One region of the Hyphomicrobium sp. 99 genome, then DNA from elsewhere that is predicted to be linked to it. Evidence: riboswitches for the same ligand, from Rfam matches in the RefSeq annotation. Region 1 holds a riboswitch; the other holds the start of a gene.
The links. Region 1 has a riboswitch for cobalamin ahead of cobW (cobalamin biosynthesis protein CobW). Riboswitches for the same ligand answer to the same signal wherever they lie in the genome.

Region 1 (14,189 bases):
GTCGGCTATTTCGTATTCGAGTTTGGGCGATTCAACGCGTGCTTTCGAGGCGCGTGGCGCGCTGACTTTGCTGACTGCTCTCAATGTCTGGCCTTACGTCAGCGGCGTTGCCCGAGGACCACATGTGGAGGATGGTCGCGAGCGATGTGGAGTACTTCGGCTCCTCAGGGGTTGTGTCGGTAGCAGCTGCCATGCGAACGACACTCAGTCTTGGCCCATCGAAATGGGCGCAGCCGTCACTTGGAACTCACGTGGTGCAAATTACCGAACTCGAAATTCCCGGCATTCTTCTCGTCACGCCGAAGCGGTTTCATGATGCCCGAGGGGTCTTTGCCGAGCTTTACAACGCAAAAGAACTCGAAGAAGCCGGCATCAGAGACGTGTTCGTTCAGGATAACTTTTCGCTCTCATCAAGGGTTGGCACTGTTCGAGGTTTGCATTTTCAGGCCTCGCCGTATTCGCAGGTCAAGCTCGTTCGGGTGAGCCGCGGCCGCATATTGGACGTTGCTGTCGATCTTCGGCCATCATCGCCCACTTACAAGCGGCACGTTTCGGTGGAATTATCGGCAGAGAACGGCGTCCAAATATATATACCCAACGGTTTTGCGCACGGATTCTGCACTCTGGAACCCGAGACGGAGCTCGTCTACAAAGTATCCAGTCATTATGCTCCGGCGGCAGAAGGCGGCATACTGTGGTCTGATCCGGAGCTGGGGATTGACTGGCCGATTAGCGAGCGGGATGTGATTTTATCGGAGAAGGATGCGAATCTTCCTTTGCTGAAAGACATCGCGGGGATGGGCTGATCGTCATTTAAACGCGGGGGCGGAAGGATGAGAGTCGTCGTCACGGGGGGCGCCGGTTTTATAGGATCGGCACTCGTACGCCACCTCGTGCTGGATCGTGGCTGGGACGTGCTCAATGTCGATAAGCTCACGTATGCCGCAAATCTGCAGTCCCTTGCTTCGGTAACCGACAAGAAGAATTACCGGTTTGTCCTTGCCGACATTTGCGAGCCGGATGCGATGGCTCGCACTTTCGCAGACTTTCAACCTGATGCGGTGATGCACCTCGCTGCAGAGAGCCATGTTGATCGATCCATCACGTCTTCCGCAGAGTTTATCAAAACAAACGTTCTTGGAACTCACGTTCTCCTCGAGGCGAGCCGGCATTACTGGGATGGCCTGACCGGGGAGCAGCGGAAGAGCTTCAGGTTTCTGCACGTCTCGACTGACGAGGTTTACGGCAGTCTCGACGACGGCGGCTTCTTTGTCGAGAGTACGGCCTACGATCCGCGATCACCGTATTCGGCGAGCAAGGCTTCTTCCGACCATCTCGTGAGCGCGTGGCGCGAAACGTACGGACTGCCGGCGCTGATAACGAATTGCTCGAACAATTATGGTCCGTATCATTTCCCCGAGAAGCTCATTCCTCTTGTCCTATTGAATGCGCTGGAGAAGCGGCCTTTGCCGGTTTACGGCGACGGTCGGAATGTCCGGGACTGGCTTTACGTCGAGGACCACGTGAAAGCCCTTACGATGGTTCTGGAAAGAGGCCGCGTGGGTGAAACGTACAATATCGGCGGAAGAGCGCCGATGGAGAACATTTCGGTGGTCGAGAGGATCTGCGACGTTCTCGATACCCTTCGGCCGAATGGTGACTCGCGTCGGAGCCTCATTACGTTTGTACCCGATCGTCCGGGACACGACAGGCGCTATGCGATCGATCCTTCCAAAATCGAGACCGAGCTTGGGTGGCGACCTGAGAACACCTTCGATACCGGCATTGCGGCGACCGTCGAATGGTATTTGCTCAATGAGTGGTGGTGGCGGCCGCTTCGCGATAAAGTTTATTCTGGAACGCGGCTGGGGTTGCTTCAAACTCCGCCACCGGAAGACGGCGCATTGGCGGAGCGGGTCGTGTGACCGACGTCCCTTGCAGCACGTTCATCATCGGTAAAAGTGGTCAGGTCAGCAGCTCTCTCCTTGAGGCGTTGCGCGCCGAAGACAATCGCGTTTTTGCCTGCGGGCGGCCGGAGATCGATCTCTTGGATCCCGAATCCGTGAGGCGCGCCATTCTGGCAGCCCGGCCCAAGGTCGTTGTGAACGCCGCTGCCTACACGGCCGTCGACAGGGCCGAGGACGAACCCGAGATTGCTTACGCTGTCAACGCCGCCGGTGCGGAGGCGGCCGCCAAAGCTGCGGCCGAGATCGATGCCGCGATCATTCATTTCTCGACTGATTATGTCTTCGACGGGAGCAAACGTACGCCCTACGTCGAGACAGATCCCGTGTCGCCCATCGGGGTCTACGGGCGTAGCAAACAAGAGGGCGAGGTTCGCGTTGCCGCCGCCAATCCGAAGCATATCATTCTCCGTACGGCTTGGATTTTCAGTCCGTTTGGAGGCAACTTTGCGAAGACCATGTTGCGGTTGAGCAAGGAGCGCCGAGAAATCAAAGTCGTTGACGATCAGTGCGGAAATCCAACGCATGCGTTGGATCTGGCAGAGCTGGTCCGCAAGGTTCTTCCGCTTGCAAGCGCACAGTCGCCGGATCCGCGGATTTTCGGGACCTTTCATACCGTGAACCACGGTGAGACGACGTGGTTCGGCTTTGCCAAAGCCATTCTCGAAGGTGCGGCTCAGAGGGGCGGAAGCGAGGTCGCTGTGCTACCGATCGGCACCAAGGATTATCCGACGAAGGCTGAGCGGCCGGCCTATTCGGTGCTCTCTACGGACAAGCTCCGCGACGTCACGGGCTTTCAGCTTCGGCCCTGGAGGGAAGCACTTTCCGATTGTCTCGACCGGCTCGCGGGTTCTCCCCATCGTGTGGCTGCCGAGCGTTCGCAACAGATTGGCGGGAAATTCGCATGAGCACGCTAAAGGGGATCATTCTTGCAGGTGGAAGCGGGACGCGGCTTTATCCGCTTACGCTCACCATCTCGAAGCAGCTGCTTCCCGTCTACGATAAGCCGATGATCTATTATCCGCTGTCGACGCTGATGCTCGCGGGAATTCGAGACATTCTGATCATCACGACGCCGCACGATCAAGCGCTTTTCGAAAATCTTCTCGGAACCGGCGAGCAATTCGGGTTGCGATTGAGCTATGCCGTGCAGCCGGAACCGGAAGGTCTCGCGCAGGCCTTCGTCATCGGACGCGATTTCATTGGCAGCGATCGGTGTGCGCTCGTGCTGGGCGACAACATCTTTTACGGTCACGGTTTCGGCGAGCTGCTTCGAAGCGCGGCCAACCGCGCGGACGGCGCGACGGTTTTTGCCTACGAAGTCGCTGATCCCGAACGCTACGGCGTCGTGACTTTTGACCAAAGCGGCCGTGCGAAAGCGATCGATGAAAAGCCGCAAAGCCCAAAATCGAATTGGGCGGTCACGGGCCTTTATTTTTACGACGAGCGCGTCGTCGAATTGGCGTCACAAGTCAAACCTTCGGCGCGAGGCGAACTCGAGATCACGACGCTGAATGAAATGTACCTCAACCTTGGTTCGCTCCACATCGAGAAAATGGGGCGAGGCTTTGCGTGGCTCGATACCGGTACTTTCGACAGTCTGAAGGATGCGAGCGACTACATCGCGACGATCGAGCGGCGTCAGGGACTTAAAATTTCATGCCCCGAAGAAATTGCGGTGCGCATGGGGTTCATTTCGCCCTCGGCTCTGGAGCCATGGCTTAGCCGCTTGGGGAAGAGCGCTTATGCGGCGTACGTCCGGCACGTCATCGCCAACATTTGAGGGCTAGTCCTCATTTCAGGATGGATACAAGCTTATAATATGAATTTCGTAACGAAGGTCACTGTAGGAGTGCCGCCTGCGAGAAGTTGAGCGTTCTATGTTTGGAAGCAATACTGCCGTTTTCGTTGCCCTTTTCGCCTCGATGGCATTGACGGCGTGCGCGGCAACCGAGAAGCCGGGGCTACAGAATTCAAACGCCATCAGCGTGACGCGCGCGCAGTCTCCGGACTATGATTTTGTCGTCTCCATTCCGGCCGCGCAGAGTTCGGGATACGACCCGAACGACAAAGAGACCCGAGACAGAACAGCGTTATCGGCTTTGAAAGACCAGTGTGAAGCCCCGCAAGTGGTCGGCGAGACTGTCATTACGAGCGGAACGTTTCTGCTCGGAGATCAGTCTCGCGCCTATGCGGTGCAGGTTAGGTGCTAGCTAGCCGTTGTCGAGGTCGGGCATTCCCGGCTTTCGAAGGACCGCCCGCGTTTTTCGTGCGCCGGAGAGCATAGCCAAATTGCCGCGTCTTGCTCTTCAGGTGCCGGGGCCGTATTGGAACCAGCGTGGACTTGAGTGCGGCCGACGGCCGCTGATTTGTTCATCCCTGGTCACTTCATGAAAGCCAAACGCGCGTGACGGTAAAAGTCGCTGCCTTCTACAAATTCGTCCCGATAGACGATCCCGCGGAGCTTCAGACGAGTCTCCGTGAGGTGTGTCTGGCGCATGCGATCAAGGGCACGATTCTGATTGCCCGCGAGGGTATCAACGCCACCGTTTCGGGAGCGAGTGGCGACATCGATGCGCTCATCGCGACAATTGTATCCGATGCGCGGTTTTCCGATCTCGAGGTGAAGTACTCGGAAGCCGGTGACCACCCGTTTCAGCGCCTCAAGGTAAAGATCAAGCGGGAGATCGTCACCTTCGGCGTTCCCGACGCCCAGCCAGCGGTCGCGACGGGTACGTTCGTTGAGCCCGATGCGTGGAATGCGCTGATCTCAGAGCCCGATGTTCTCGTGATCGATACGCGCAACGATTACGAATTTCAGGTCGGGACATTCGAGGGTGCGCACAATCCCGAGACGCGCGCCTTCAACGAGTTTCCGGATTATGTGAAGCGCACGCTCGCCAGCGATCCAAAACGTCGGATCGCAATGTTCTGCACAGGCGGCATCCGCTGCGAGAAGGCGAGTGCCTTTCTGCTTCGCGAGGGTTTTCCGAACGTCTACCAGCTCAACGGCGGCATCCTGCGGTATCTGGAAAAGGTGCCGCCGGAAGAAAGCCTCTGGCGCGGAGAGTGCTTCGTTTTTGACGAGCGGGTCGCGCTTGAGCACGGTGTCCGTCAGGGGCATCACACTCTCTGCTCGCAGTGTGGATTTCCAATCCGGAAACCGGATGAGAGCGTGACCACCCTTTGTGAGGGGTGTCGCGAATCGAAGGCGACCGCGGGCTGAAGGCCCGGAGAAACAGGCCGGATTTCAGGAAAATCGGGATCTCTTAACCCCTGGGCCGTACCTCGGCGGGAGTAGAACTGGTGCTTGCTCGCCGGGCGCCAAATGATGATATAGATCGTAGTGCTTCCGCCATTCTGACCGAACCATTTTCGCAAATGACTTTTCGCAACACCGACGATGACAATCCGAACGCGGAAGGGCGGGCGACGCTGGAGCAACTCGTCCGCTGGCGACGCGATGTACGTCGTTTCAAGACGGATGCTGTTCCTGATGCGTTGGTCGAGCGGCTTTTGCGGCTCGCCGATTTGGCGCCGTCGGTCGGCAACAGTCAGCCGTGGCGGATCGTCAACGTGCCGTCCTCCGAATTGCGGGCCGAGATCGTAGGCAATTTCGAAGCGGCGCGGATCCATGCCGGCGAGGGCTATAGCGGCGACCAGGCCGATCTCTATTATCGGTTGAAGCTCGCGGGCTTGAAAGCCGCGCCCGTGCATCTCGCGGTTTTTTGCGACCAGGGCGTGCTGCAGGGGCATGGGCTCGGACGGCATACGATGCCGGAGACGCTCGACCATTCCTGCGCGTGCATGGTGACGGTGCTTTGGCTTGCCGCGCGGGAAGCAGGCCTAGGCCTTGGTTGGGTGTCGATCGTCGATCCGGCTCAGGTCTCCAAGACCCTTGGAGCGCCCCCCGATTGGAAGCTCGTCGGCTATCTCCTGCTCGGCTGGCCCGAAGAAGAACATCTTGATCCCGAGCTCGAGCGGCATGGATGGCAGGAGCGGACGCCTTTCGAGACACGGTATTTTACAGCCGGTAACGCGCCGCTTTCGAATGAAGCGAAAGACGCGCGACCTGCAAAGCCAACACGACCGGGCTCAGTTACGCTCGTCGGCTCCGGGCCGGGTGATCCGGAGCTTTTGACGATCAAGGCGCTTTTCGCGCTGCAATCCGCTGACGCGGTGCTCTTCGACGATCTTGTCGCCAAGCCGATCCTCGATCTCGTCCGTCCGGGGGCGCGGCTGATCGATGTCGGCAAGCGCGGCTATCGCAAGTCGTGCAAGCAACCCGACATCAATGCGCAAATGGTATCGCTGGCGCGCGAGGGTCTCAAAGTCGTTCGTCTCAAGTCGGGCGATCCGTTGATCTTCGGGCGCGCCGGGGAGGAGATCGAAGCGTGTGAGGCGGCGGGCATTGCGATCAGCGTCGTGCCGGGGGTGACCTCCGCCCAAGGCGCAGCGGCCAATCTCAAGGTGTCGCTCACCAACCGCGATCATGCGCGCCGTTTGCAGTTCATTACCGCCCATGACCGTCGCGGGATGCTGCCCAAGGATATCGATTGGAGCGCCGTAGCCGACAGCGCGGCGACGACCGTTATCTACATGCCGAAGCGGACGCTCGCGGAACTTACTGAGATTGCGCTGGTGCACGGGCTCGACCCGAAAACACCGGCCATCGCGGTCGCCAATGCAACACGCCCGGACGAGCGCGTTTTCGTCTCGACCATCGGAGCCATTGCCGCGGCACTCGATGCGGCGCATCCGGATGGGCCGGTGCTTGTGATGCTCGGGGAGGCTTTGCGTTATGCAACGGCGCGAGATGCGGCGGAGCGGGCAGAACAGATCGCGGCAGCTCACGGCGTTTTGCCGGAGCAATCTTGATATCGACTGCGGTGCTCATCTCGCTCGCCCCCATTCCGTGCAATTGCTGTGACTGAGACACACACCCTCCTGGTTGTCGTCGCTGCGCTAGCGCTCGAAGCGGCCGTTGGCTATCCGGATTGGATTTATCAGCGCATCGGCCATCCCGTGTCCTGGATCGGCGCTCTCATTGCCGCGCTCGATCGTTGGCTTAACAGGGAAAGCGAGAGCGAAGCTGCGCGGCGCATGTCGGGCGTCCTGGCCTTGGCGATCATCGTCTTGACGGTCGGCGCTCTCGCCTGGTTGGTCGAGCGTGTGGCTGCGCATAGTGCGATCGGCGCTATTTTCATCGCGATACTGGCTTCGACGTTGATTGCAAGTCGAAGTCTTTACGACCATGTGGCCGCTGTCGCTCGCGCGCTCGACGAGGACGGACTCGCAGGGGCGCGGCTCGCGGTCGGTCGCATTGTCGGGCGCAATCCGCAGACGCTCGACGAACATGGAGTCGCGCGCGCCGCGATTGAAAGCCTCGCCGAGAATGCGTCCGACGGCATCGTCGCGCCGGTGTTCTGGTTCGCCTTTTTCGGGCTGCCGGGTCTCGCCGTTTACAAGGCGATCAACACGGCCGACAGCATGATTGGTCATCGGACGAAGCGGCATGAGGCGTTCGGATGGGCGGCGGCGCGGCTCGACGATCTCGTCAATCTGCCGGCGTCGCGGCTGACCGGATTGATGTTCGCCGCTGCGGCTCTCTTCATCCCGGGCGCATCGCCGGCCAGCGCGCTCGAGGCGATGTCTCGAGATGCTTCGAAACATCGGTCACCCAATGCCGGTTGGGCGGAAAGCGCGATGGCGGGAGCGCTGGGGTTCAAGCTCAACGGTCCGAAAGTTTATGGCGATGTGCGCGTCGAGGATGCCTATATGGGCAATGGCCGCCGCGAACTGACAGCGGACGATATTTACTCGGCGCTTCGGTTGGCGACGATTGCGTGGGGCATCATGATTACGACGCTGCTGCTCTTCGCCTTCATTTTGCGAGGCTGAGAAGATCGTCGATCGCTACATGCCGGGCGAGATGCTCGGCGAAGCTATCGAGAATATCATCGATTTCGGCTTCGTAGCTGTTGCTGGATGCTTCGACGCCGAAGGTTCCAAGAATAGCCGCGCGCGCCGCGTCGGAGGCGAAAATTCCGTGGACATAGCATCCGGCGACGCGGCCGTCCGGTGATGTTGCTCCGTCTCTCCGGCCATCGGCGAATGTCAGGATCGGGCGCGCTGTGTCTGGCCCCGAGGTTCGGCCGACGTGCATTTCATAGCCTTGAAAGGGTGCCCCTTTTGCGTTGAGCGTTCCCGTGACGGCTGCGAGCGTTTTCTCGGTTCCGAATTCCGTCTCGACGTCGAGCAGACCTAGGCCTTCGACGGTCCGCCGCGGGCCCTCGATGCCGGCAGGATCGGAAATGCGCTTCCCTAGCATCTGATAGCCGCCGCAAAGTCCGAGGACGCGGCCGCCGCGACGTACGTGAGCTTTGATATCGATATCCCAGCCTTCGGCGCGGAGTGCCGCTAGATCATCGATTGTCGCTTTCGAGCCGGGGAGGAGGATGAGGTCCGCATCCGCCGGAATGGGGCGGCCGGGTTCGATCATATTCACGGCGATGCTCGGCTCGCCGCGTAACGGATCGAGGTCGTCGAAATTCGAAATGCGCGGCAGTACCGGCACCGCGATGCGGAGCTTTACGCCCGCGTTCGATTTCGATGCTTTCGCGAGATCGCGCAGGGCGAGGGCGTCCTCAGCGGGAAGCTTTCGCGCGTCGTTGAAGAATGGCACGAGGCCGAGAGGCGCCCATCCCGTCATCTTCGCAATCGCCGCCATGCCGTCGGCGAAGAGCGTGGCGTCTCCGCGCATCTTGTTGACAATGAATCCTCGGATCATTGCCGCATCGTCCGGATCGAGAACGCGCTCGGTTCCAACGATACTGGCGATGACGCCACCGCGATCGATGTCGCCGATCAGAATCACCGGCACTCCCGCCGCGCGTGAGAAACCAAGGTTCGCAATGTCGTTTTTCCGGAGATTGATCTCCGAGGCGCTGCCTGCGCCTTCGACGAGAACGATATCGGCATCCGCTTTCAGACGGCCGAAGCTTTCGAGAACCGCCGGTAGAAGCTCGGGTTTTTTCGCTTGGAACTCGCGGGCTCTCGCAGAGCCGATCATCTTGCCTTGCACGACGATCTGGGCGCCCGTTTCGCTTTCGGGTTTGAGAAGGACCGGGTTCATGTGCACTGACGGCGCGACACGGGCGGCGCGTGCCTGAAGTGCTTGCGCGCGGCCGATCTCACCGCCATCGGCTGTCACGGCGGCGTTGTTCGACATGTTCTGCGGCTTGAACGGTAGGACGCGGATGCCGCGGTTTGCGAGGAGGCGACAAAGGCCCGCCACCATCAGCGATTTGCCGACATCCGAGCCTGTGCCTGAAAACATCAGGGCGCGCGCTGGCATTAGAACTCGATGCCTTCCTGCGCTTTGATGCCAGCCGCGAAGTGATGTTTCACGGCGGCCATTTCGGTCACGCCATCGGCGATCGCGATCAATTCCGGTTTGGCGTTGCGGCCCGTTACGACGACGTGGAGATCCGCCCGGCGCGCGCGGAGCGTTTCGATGACGTCGTCAAGCGGAAGGTAGTCGTAACGAAGCGCGATGTTGAGTTCGTCGAGGATGAGAAGGCGGATGGACGGATCGGCCATCAGCTCTTTCGCCTTCGCCCAGGCGCGCTCTGCCGCCGCGATATCGCGCGCTTTATCCTGGGTTTCCCACGTGAAGCCTTCGCCCATCGTGTGCCAGGAGACCTGGTCCCCAAACATGCGAAGTGCGTCGCGTTCGCCTGTTGCCCACGCGCCCTTGATGAATTGCACGACGCCGACGCGCCAGCCGTGTCCGAGTGCGCGCAAGACCAATCCGAACGCGGCCGTCGACTTGCCCTTTCCGGGGCCGGTGTGGACGAGGAGGACGCCTTTCTCGATCGCCTTCGAGGCGACCTCGGCATCTTGCACGGCTTTGCGCTTTGCCATCTTGGCCTTATGGCGTTCGGCCTCGTCGATCGTCGGATCGCTGGTCACCTTTCGTCAGCCTTTCAAAGTCAGCGGCAGGCCAGCAGCGACAAAAACAACTTTGTCCGCGACCGCTGCGATTTTCTGGTTGAGGCGTCCGGCCTCATCGCGAAACGCGCGGGCGAGCGCGTTCTCCGGCACGATGCCGAGACCCACCTCGTTCGAAACAATGACGCAAGGCGCGATCCGCTTTGAGAGAGCTGAGATCAACTCCTCGGTGGCATCGGGAATGGAACGTTCCGCGTGCATCAAGTTCGAAACCCACAAGGTCAAGCAATCGACGAGGGACGGCAGCTCAGATGTCCGGTTCGCCAGGGTGTCGGCGATGTCGAGAGGCGTTTCGTGCTGAACCCAGCCGCTGCTCCGGCGGCTTTGATGCCCTTTGATCCGCTCGGTCATCTCCCCGTCAAAGGCTTCGGCCGTGGCGATGTAGGCCCAAGGTCCGGGGAGGCTCGTCACAAGCCGTTCGGCATACAGGCTTTTGCCGGAGCGCGCCCCTCCGAGGACCAATGTCAGCTGCGGCAAGGATGTCGTCGGCATGGGCAGCTTTCGGGCGGTTTCGGGTACGCGATGGCGATTGACGAAGCATAGTCGCTCACTTATCGATGGTGAGGACGGTCCCTCGCAAGAGGGTTCTAAGGGAATGCGGTATTTACTCCGCAGCTGCCCCCGCAACTGTAAGCGGTGAGCGCTGGCGATATGACCACTGGGCAATACCCGGGAAGGTCGCCAGACGCTGAGACCCGCGAGCCAGGAGACCTGCCGTCTTAGAAAATTATTCAGACCGTCGCCGGTGGGGCGAGAAAGGTTAACATGCACTTCAGAATGCTTCGCGCACGCCATTGCGCGCCATCCCAACATGCGCGTGAATTCATTGCGGAGGCTCACATGGAAGCTTTCGCGTCCCGGCAGTATCCGCGCGCCGGCGTCCACATGTCCTCGGAGTTCTTTCAATGAGCGCGCGCAAGGTGCCTGTCACCATCGTCACGGGTTTTCTCGGCGCTGGTAAGACGACGCTCGTGCGGCACGCGATCGAGAATGCCGAAGGCCGCCGTCTGGCATTGATTGTCAATGAATTCGGCGATGTCGGTGTCGATGGCGCCATTCTTCGTTCGTGCGGTATCGAGAATTGCCCCGAAGAGAACATCGTCGAGCTGACGAACGGTTGCCTTTGCTGCACGGTCGCAGACGATTTCGTGCCGACGCTCGAAGCTTTGTTATCGCTTAATCCGCCGCCCGAGCACATCATCGTCGAGACGTCGGGCCTCGCATTGCCGAAGCCGCTGGTCAAAGCGTTCGAATGGCCGGATATCCGCAATCGCGTGACGGTCGACGGCGTCGTGACCGTGGTCGATGGTCCGGCCGTCAAGGCCGGCCGGTTCGCCGATGATCCGGTGAAGGTCGCGGCGCAGCGCGAGGCCGACCCCTCCGTCGATCATGAAAATCCGCTGGAGGAGGTCTACGAGGATCAGCTTCTCTGCGCCGATCTCGTTGTGTTGAACAAGACTGATCTCATGTCGGCCGAAGAGGCGGACCAGATCATTGAAGAGATCCGAAGCGGCGTTCCCCGCGCCATCAAAATCGTGGCGACGCGCGAGGGCCGTGTGCCCGCGAGCGTGCTGCTGGGGCTTTCGGCGGCCGCCGAGAACGATCTCGCCGCCCGTCCGTCGCATCACGACAACGAGCCGGATCACGATCACGACGATTTCGAAACGTTCATTGTCGAAGTGCCAGCTGTCGCGTCGCCCGCCGATCTTGCGACGCGCGCGAAGGCGATTGCGAATGCGCACGACGTGCTACGCATAAAGGGCTTCGCTGCGATCGATGGCAAGCCGATGCGGCTCTTGTTGCAGGGTGTGGGTGAACGCGTCGATACGCGGTACGAGCGCGCTTGGCGAGACGGCGAGGCGCGCGTTGGAAAGCTCGTCGTCATCGGTCAGAAGGGGCTCGACCGCGAGAGCATCACCAGGACACTGACAGGCGCAGCCTAATGCACATCGTCGTTCGCGAGAGCCGAGATCTCGATGAGGCCGCCGCGCCTCAGGATCTCGGACTTGCGCCCGCCGATATCATTTTTCTTTCGTTCTCCGATTCCGATTTGGCGATGACGGCAGCGGCGTTCCGTTCGGTTGCGGCCGGTGAACGGCCGAGCCTCCGCGTCGCCAATCTCAATGCGCTGCGCCATCCGATGTCGGTCGATCTCTTTGCGGATACGACGCTCAAAGGCACGAAGGCCGTTCTGATCCGGTTGCTCGGTGGCCTCGATTACTGGCGCTATGGCGGCGAGCAGATCGGCAAGCGCTGCCGCGAGCTTGGGATTGCGTTGGCCATCGTGCCGGGCGACGGCCGTCCCGACATTCGGCTTGCCGCGCTCTCCACGATTGAAGCGGAGGATCTCACGCGTCTCGGAGCGTTGCTCGATCAGGGCGGCGTCGAGAATACGCGCGCGGCGCTGCAGGGGCTGTTATCCCGGGCCGAAGGACAGGATGCGCGCATTGCTGAGCCGTCCGTCATACCGACTTATGGAATTTATCGCGAAAGTGCGACCTCGACGGACAATTGTGGAGCAGCGGCTGTCGTTTTCTATCGCTCGCATTTGCTCGCGGGCGATGTTGCACCCATCGACGCGCTGATTGATGCTCTCGATCATCGCGGCCTTTCGACGACTGCCTTGTACGTGCCTAGCCTGAAGGCGCCGGAAGCGGCGGCGTGGCTCGTAAGCGAACTCGCCCGGGTGCGCCCGAGCGTCGTCATCAATGCAACGGCGTTTGCCGCTCGCGATGGCGCAGAGGGCTCTCCGCTCGACCGATGCGACTGTGCGGTTCTGCAAGTCGCGCTCGCGAATTCATCGAGCGCTGCGTGGGAGAAATCGCAGCGCGGGCTCGGCGCATCCGATCTCGCGATGCATGTCGTTCTACCCGAACTCGATGGGCGGCTTTTTGCAGGCGTCGTGTCGTTCAAGCAGGAGGACGATCTCGGTCGCGATCTCGGGATGTCGCTTTTCCGGCATGCATCGTACGAGACGGGCGTCGAACACGTCGCGGACCTTGCGAGCGCCTGGGCGAAACTGAGAACGTCGCCGCGGCAGACGCGCCGCGTCGCGTTGCTGCTATCGACTTATCCGGGACGGCCGGATCAAATCGCGCACGCCGTCGGGCTCGATGGGCTCGAAAGCGCCTGCAAAATCGCGGCGCGATTGATTGACGAAGGTTACGCGATTTCCGCTCGTCCGGCGGGCTCGCAGGATCTCGTTCGGCAACTTGGTGACGATGCGCCGGCGGTTCGGTGGTCGCTCGAAGATTATCGCGCGGCCTTTGCTCAGCTTCCCGATGCCTTCCGCGATAGCGTTACGGAGGCGTGGGGTGAACCGGAGGCTGACAGCTTTGCTGCCGACGGCGCCTTTTCGTTTCGAGCTGCGGAGTTCGGAAATTTCCTGATCGGGTTGCAGCCGGAGCGTGGGCAGGTTCAGGACCGGAAGGCGCAGTATCACGATCCTTCCACACCGCCGCGGCATAGCTATGTCGCGTTCTATCTCTGGCTCAGACACGTCGCGAAGATCGATGCGCTGATCCATCTCGGCGCGCACGGCACGCTCGAATGGCTGCCGGGCAAGGCCATTGCGGGAAGCGAAGCCTGCGCGCCACGCGCACTGCTCGGGCCGGTGCCGATGATCTATCCGTTCATCGTCAACGATCCGGGCGAAGCGGCGCAGGCAAAGCGCAGGCTTGCCGCCGTGACGCTCGGACACCGTCCGCCGCCGATGATCGAGGCGGGACTGTCGGGAGATTTGAGCGATCTCGAACAGCTCGTCGATGAATTCTCGTCTGCGGATGGACTGGATCCGAGGCGGCGAAAGGTTTTGTCTGGACAGATCGTCGATGCCGCTTTTCGCGCCGGGATTGCGGAGCGCTGCGGTCTCGAAGCCGGCATGTCACCCGCCGATGCGCTGATGCGCATCGACGCGTTTCTTTGCGATGTGAAAGAGCTTGCGATCCGCGACGGTTTGCATGTGCTCGACGATACCGAACTCGATGCGATTGTTCGCGCGCTCGACGGAAAGTTCATCGAGCCCGGGCCTGCGGGTGCGCCGAGCCGCGGGCGCTCCGACGTTCTGCCGACCGGGCGCAATCTCTATAGCGTTGATCCGCGCAGCGTTCCGACACCGACCGCCTGGGCCAACGGGCGGCGCGCGGCAAAGGCCATTCTCGACCGATATGTCGGCGACCACGGTGATTGGCCGCGCGCTATCGTGCTCGACCT
Region 2 (5,615 bases), 830 kb from region 1:
CATTGCGGTTGCGCGATATCGCATGTTTATCGGAAGTCGTAAGCGGACCCCAGTATTTCAAGCGCGGGACGGAGTTCGTCCATGAAGGGCAGGCTTCGCATAAAGCCTACCTTCTCCAGTCAGGTTGGGCCTGTTGCTACAAAAATCTGCGGGAAGGCGGCCGCCAAATCATCTCGTTTCCGTTGCCCGGGGATTTTATCGGGCTCGGAAGTCTCCTATTGCGATCATCGGACCATTCGTTCGCTGCTTTGAGCGACATCGTTGTTAGTTCGTTCAGCACTGCGAACATCATCACCGTGTTCCAAAAGCATCCGAGTATCGCGACTGCTGTTCTTCGGTCCGCCTCTCGTGATCAAGCCATGCTCGTTGAGCATCTTGTCGATATCGGACGCCGTGGTGCCATCGAGCGTGTTGCTCATTGTCTTCTTGAGTTGCGTCACCGGCTGCAACTGGCCGGGCTGGCGTCGAGTACCCAATTCGGATGTCCGCTTACTCAATATGATTTGGCGGATGCGCTCGGGCTCAGTCCGATTCACGTCAATCGGGTCTTACGTCAGCTCCGGGAGCGCGGATTGCTGACCATGAAGGCGCATACGGTCATCATCCACGACCTGGCCGCACTCATTGACGTTGCGCGCTATGAAGGCTCGTATATCGATCAGGGCGGTATAGCTCACGGCGAGGGCTCTTTCGACGCGAGCTATGGGGATGAAACCCTTCGGCAACTCCCGTAAAGGTCGCGCGCGTTCGCCAAAAAAGCAAATGCACGCGCTTCGAATTGTGCTAGCCGTGTCACGGGCGACATATCCGTGTACGGTCGAAGCCTGATATTCAGTGCAGATGTTTTTTGCCGACGGCGTCTCATATTTCCCGCGTTAGACTTAACCTCATAATTTTCATTTTTTTTCACCCCGCCACCGAGGGGCGCTCCGATGTTGCACATCTACAGACACGCCATTGGCTTAACGTACATCGCTCTGGCGGTTGTCTTTTCCACGCCGCCAGTATTGGGCGCCGACCTTGGCGGCAAAGACACGGGGCCGTCGCCAGCAATCGGCGAATGGACCTTCGTATTCACGACTTACGGCTGGATACCGTGGCTGTCGGGAAACATGGCAATCAAAGGACGCTCCTTTGACGTGCAGGCGGATCCATCGGCCATTCTCGGTCACCTCGACTGGTCAACCGTACCCGCGTGGATGAGTTATGCTGAGGCTCGCAATGGTCCGATCGGGTTGTTCAACGATGTCGTTTACGCCAACATTAGTGGGTCGAAGGACTTTGCGAGAGAACTCCCCGGCAACCTTCCGGCTTTGGCCGGGGGCGTTTCAATCAATTTTGAAGAAGTGATCGTAGAATTCGGTGGTGCTTATCAAGTCTGGTCGGGAACAAATCCGGTAACGGCCCACTCCGCCGCAATCGATCTCGTAGCGGGCGGCCGCTACTGGCATCAGGATGTGGAGGCCTCTGCGGTCCTGGCTCGCTTCAACGTCGACAGATCCGGATCGGTGGATTGGGTCGACCCGTTCGTCGGTGCACGACTTCGGCAGGATCTCGGGCAGGGAGATTCTCTGGTGATACGCGCAGATGCCGGAGGATTCGGTGCGGGCAGTGAGGCGTCGTGGGAGGTTCTCGCGACCTACAACTGGCAACTGCCCGTCATGTGCGGTTTCCTGCTCGATGGATATGTCGGATACCGCGCTCTTTCGGTCGATTACTCACAAGGCTCGGGAAATACCGAGTACAAGTACGATGTGCTGATGCAGGGACCGGTGATCGGAACGACCTTGCATTTCTGACGACACACAAAGCACCGGACCTCGGGCTTCTCAATCGGCTCCAGCTGGCAATTCAGCTGGCGGGCCTCGCTCTGAAGGCAGAATTGCAATTCTCCTTTCGTCAAGGCGCGTTTCTTTCTTGGCGGTCAAATGCTGCCTGCGGATGAAATCGCCAATTCGATGCTTCTTGTTGTGACGTTCGTCATCTTCGGTGAACGGACGCGCCGTTAGAAAGCTCCGTTCGATCCTGGCAGGGATGAAGAGACCAGATCGAATTCGACGGCATTCTTAGCCTTCGATTTCGCTGCGTGAGAACGAAGCTTATTCGTTTTGTTTATGGAGTGAAATTCATGGCGATAAACAGCAAACAAGTGCTCTTGGCGGCTTCGGTCGTGGCGGCGCAGCTCGCAATTTCACCAGTGCATGCACAGTCCGTGCAAAAGCTGGAGAAAGAGCAGTTCGGGAATTCGGCGTCTCCGGATGTTCTGCCAGATTCGTCACAGAAGGGGCCGAGTGAGTCCATTACAAAGCAGGAAAAAGACCAGCTAAATAATTCCGCGTCCCCTGACGTCGATCCGGGCGCATCCAAAGGGCCGGATCAGCCCATCACAACGCAGGAGCAGAACCAGATACGCTAGTATGCGGTAGCGATATCTGCTTTCATCGCAATGATGTTGTTTCGATCTCGGCGACAGCGATGTCGCCGTCGGTGATGTAGTGGTTGACGTGCTTCGTGATCAGCTCGTCGCCGGTCTGATAGTTGGTCACTTTTCCGATCACGCCGCACTGGCTCAGTTCCTCGACGATGTAATTCCGCTCCGCGTTGGTGTCGGAGTCGGTGGCGTGTGTCATCTGGAACGTCAGGCGCGTCAAAGACAGCCCGGTATCCTTGGTGCCGGCTCCTACCCAGAGCACGTGTTGGTCGTCGGCCGGGCGCTCGTCGTTCAGCCAGAAGGCGGCTGAGCTCCAGTCCGTCTCGGCATTCGCGAGGCTCTGGGCCCAGAAGCGAACATGGTGGCGCTTGCGCGGACTGTTATCGATTGCCTTTTGAAAGCCGATGTCTTGACCGCGTCCAAAAAGATAGAGCGTACTGAATGGTGCGGCAGGGTATGAGGTGTTGAGCACGAATGCTTGGACCATCCGCCACGAGCTGGCGATATTCAGCGGATCCGCTTCCACCCAACCAGCGCTCGCGAATGCAGAGCGAAGCTGAGTGGCGGTGCCGGCCAATGCCAAGTTCACGGGATCGCCAGGCAAGCCATCTCCCGTGATCGTGAAGCTCGGCACGTGCTGGCGCTGAAGAATCTTCAGTCCCATGCGAACCGCGCGAGGGAGTATGAGATACGCGCCGATGATGTAAGTGGCGCTTACGGCGAGGATCCACGGTAGCCGGCGGTCCACCAATTCAAAGACATCTACGATCAACCAGACGCTCAAGACGCCGAGGCCGAAGATAGCTATCCGCTGCAATGTGCGAATTGCTAACCGCATTTTCTATTCTCTCCCGGCGGCGTTCCCAATCTAGTCTTCGAACGATCAGGTCTATTCGCTTATTCTAGAAGCAATTGTAAAAATCGAGCCAAGCAGGGGCAAGTCGGTGGGAACGCGTTGACGTGCGGGCGTCGATTTTCTTCGTGCCATCAGGGTGCGCGGTGTGACAGCTTTGCTGCATTGACTCATTATCGTCGAATGTGTGTTTATTGCTGCGTGATGGTTCCATCGGGGTGAAGTCGCCCAGGTGGTGAAAATGGGAACACGGTGCGACGCCTTTGGCGTCAATGCCGAGACTGCCCCCGCAACTGTAAGCGGCGAGTCGGCTCCGAATAAGCCACTGACGGTCTCAGATCGAGATCCTCGGGAAGGACGGAGAAGACGCCTGAGCCGTGAGTCAGGAGACCTGCCAGCACAAGCTGCCCATCTTCCGTGCGTGGGGCGCGGTAGGACGGAAACCCGTAGCGGCGGCTGATGTGTCAACCGGTGGGGAGCCACGTCAGGTCATGCAGGTCGTTGCGCTAAGCGGATGAAATTCTGCGCGCGAACGTCAGTTTGAACACGATCCTTCGGGGGCGTGAACGAAGACGTGCGCGTGTGTCCCACTGAGCCTTTTGCCGGCGCGCCTGTGGGGCGATCCACCCTCATCGTCTTACGACGGGGGTCATCATGCTACGCGCCTTCATGCGCCGCACTACGCGTGCGACGCTTCTCTGCACGCTATCATCATTTTCTGCGCTCGAAGCGGACGCTGAGGTGCCGACATCACCTAACACCGAGCTTCCTGCTGTCACCGTGACTGCGGACACAGATCCGAAACCGAACAAGAAGGCGCCAAGTGCCGCTCAGCAAAGTTCGACGCCTCGGGCTTCAGGCGGAGGTGCCACTGGAACGGCGCGTGATATCGACAATTCGGATGTGGCCGTTTCGCCGACGGGCATCGTCTCGCCCGTCGAGCAGATCGCAAGCTCGGTTACCGTCATCACATCAAAGGAAATCCAAGCGCAGCAGCGCCGCACGCTGCCAGATGTTCTGAAAAGCGTGCCGGGTCTCAACGTCGTGCAAACGGGTGGTCCCGGCGGCCTTACGTCGGTCTTCATGCGCGGAACAAATTCAAATCACACGAAGGTTTTGATCGACGGCATCGACGTCAGCGACCCGAGCAATTCCAACCGTTCCTTCGATTTCGGTCAGGTGCTGACGACGGACATCGAACGCGTCGAAGTCTTGCGCGGCCCGCAGAGCGGCCTTTACGGCGCGGACGCTTTGGGCGGCGTCATCGCCATCTACACGAAAGCGGGCAAGGGACCGCCTAAAGCCACCGGAATGGTAGAAGGCGGCTCGTTCGGTACGTTCAACCAGGCGACGAGCATCAGCGGCGGGACGGATCGCTACAACTACTCATTCAGCGTTTCGCATTTTCGAGCCGACGATACGCCTGTGACGCCGTTCGATCTTCTGTTGCCGGGCGAAGAACACCACAGCAGCCGTTACGACAATTGGACGTATTCGACAAAGATCGGCGTTGACGTGACAAAGGACGTCACGGTGAATTTCGTCAGCCGCTATACGGATGCGACGCTACATTTCACCGGCGATGATTCAGGCTATCCGAGCCACCCCAATTCGTCACTGTCGCGCTCGGATTATGAGCAGTTCTATACTCGCGGCGAAGTCGTGTGGAAGACGCTCGGCGGCAACCTGACCAACTACTTCGGCATCAACTACGCCAATCTTCAGTCGGACAACAACGATACCACATGGGGCAGAAGCTCCAACGACGGCGAACGCGTGAAATACGACTGGCGTAGCGTTCTTCGCGTGGCGCCGGGTTATACGATCGTGACCGGCGCCGAGCATCAGCGCGGACACCTCGACAATTGGGACGGCAATGGACCATTGTCCGCCGAGGAATGGAACCGCGCCGGGTTCGTGGAGCTGCAATCGGAAATCTTCCGGAACTTCTTCCTCGTCAGCAACGTGCGCTATGACGACAACGAAAACTTTGGCGGTCATACGACGTGGCGCGTCGCACCAGCTTACTTGATCGAAGCGACGGGCACAAAACTGAAGGGCAGCGTCGGCACTGGGTTCAAAGCGCCGACGCTCTATCAACGATTCATGGTTTCGCCGTGGTCGCAAGGCAATCCCGACCTTGCCCCCGAGGAAAGCCTTGGCATGGATGCCGGCTTCGAGCAGTCCATTTTCAAAGGCCGGGCTCAATTCGGCGCAATATACTTCTACAATGACATCACAAACCTGATCAATTCGGGCTTCGATTCCGGCCATTGGACCTACGTGAATGTCGGCAAGGCGAAGACATCCGGTGTTGAGGTCTTTGCATCG

Region 2: another riboswitch for cobalamin. It lies ahead of G359_RS13330 (TonB-dependent receptor plug domain-containing protein); the one in region 1 lies ahead of cobW (cobalamin biosynthesis protein CobW).

What each region holds. Positions count from the first base shown of each region.
Region 1 is NZ_KQ031382.1:3,580,492-3,594,680, reverse strand. It holds gene rfbC (dTDP-4-dehydrorhamnose 3,5-epimerase) at 84-806, shown strand; gene rfbB (dTDP-glucose 4,6-dehydratase) at 834-1,925, shown strand; gene rfbD (dTDP-4-dehydrorhamnose reductase) at 1,922-2,872, shown strand; gene rfbA (glucose-1-phosphate thymidylyltransferase RfbA) at 2,869-3,747, shown strand; gene G359_RS17310 (hypothetical protein) at 3,845-4,177, shown strand; gene G359_RS17305 (oxygen-dependent tRNA uridine(34) hydroxylase TrhO) at 4,372-5,190, shown strand; gene cobA (uroporphyrinogen-III C-methyltransferase) at 5,346-6,842, shown strand; gene cbiB (adenosylcobinamide-phosphate synthase CbiB) at 6,891-7,865, shown strand; gene G359_RS17290 (cobyric acid synthase) at 7,849-9,321, opposite strand; gene cobO (cob(I)yrinic acid a,c-diamide adenosyltransferase) at 9,321-9,938, opposite strand; gene cobU (bifunctional adenosylcobinamide kinase/adenosylcobinamide-phosphate guanylyltransferase) at 9,945-10,469, opposite strand; cobalamin riboswitch at 10,528-10,711, shown strand; gene cobW (cobalamin biosynthesis protein CobW) at 10,883-11,920, shown strand; gene cobN (cobaltochelatase subunit CobN) at 11,920-14,189, shown strand, end outside.
Region 2 is NZ_KQ031382.1:2,754,399-2,760,013, reverse strand. It holds gene G359_RS13350 (Crp/Fnr family transcriptional regulator) at 1-734, shown strand, start outside; gene G359_RS19745 (hypothetical protein) at 933-1,799, shown strand; gene G359_RS13340 (hypothetical protein) at 2,087-2,416, shown strand; gene G359_RS13335 (LssY C-terminal domain-containing protein) at 2,439-3,269, opposite strand; cobalamin riboswitch at 3,473-3,698, shown strand; gene G359_RS13330 (TonB-dependent receptor plug domain-containing protein) at 3,939-5,615, shown strand, end outside.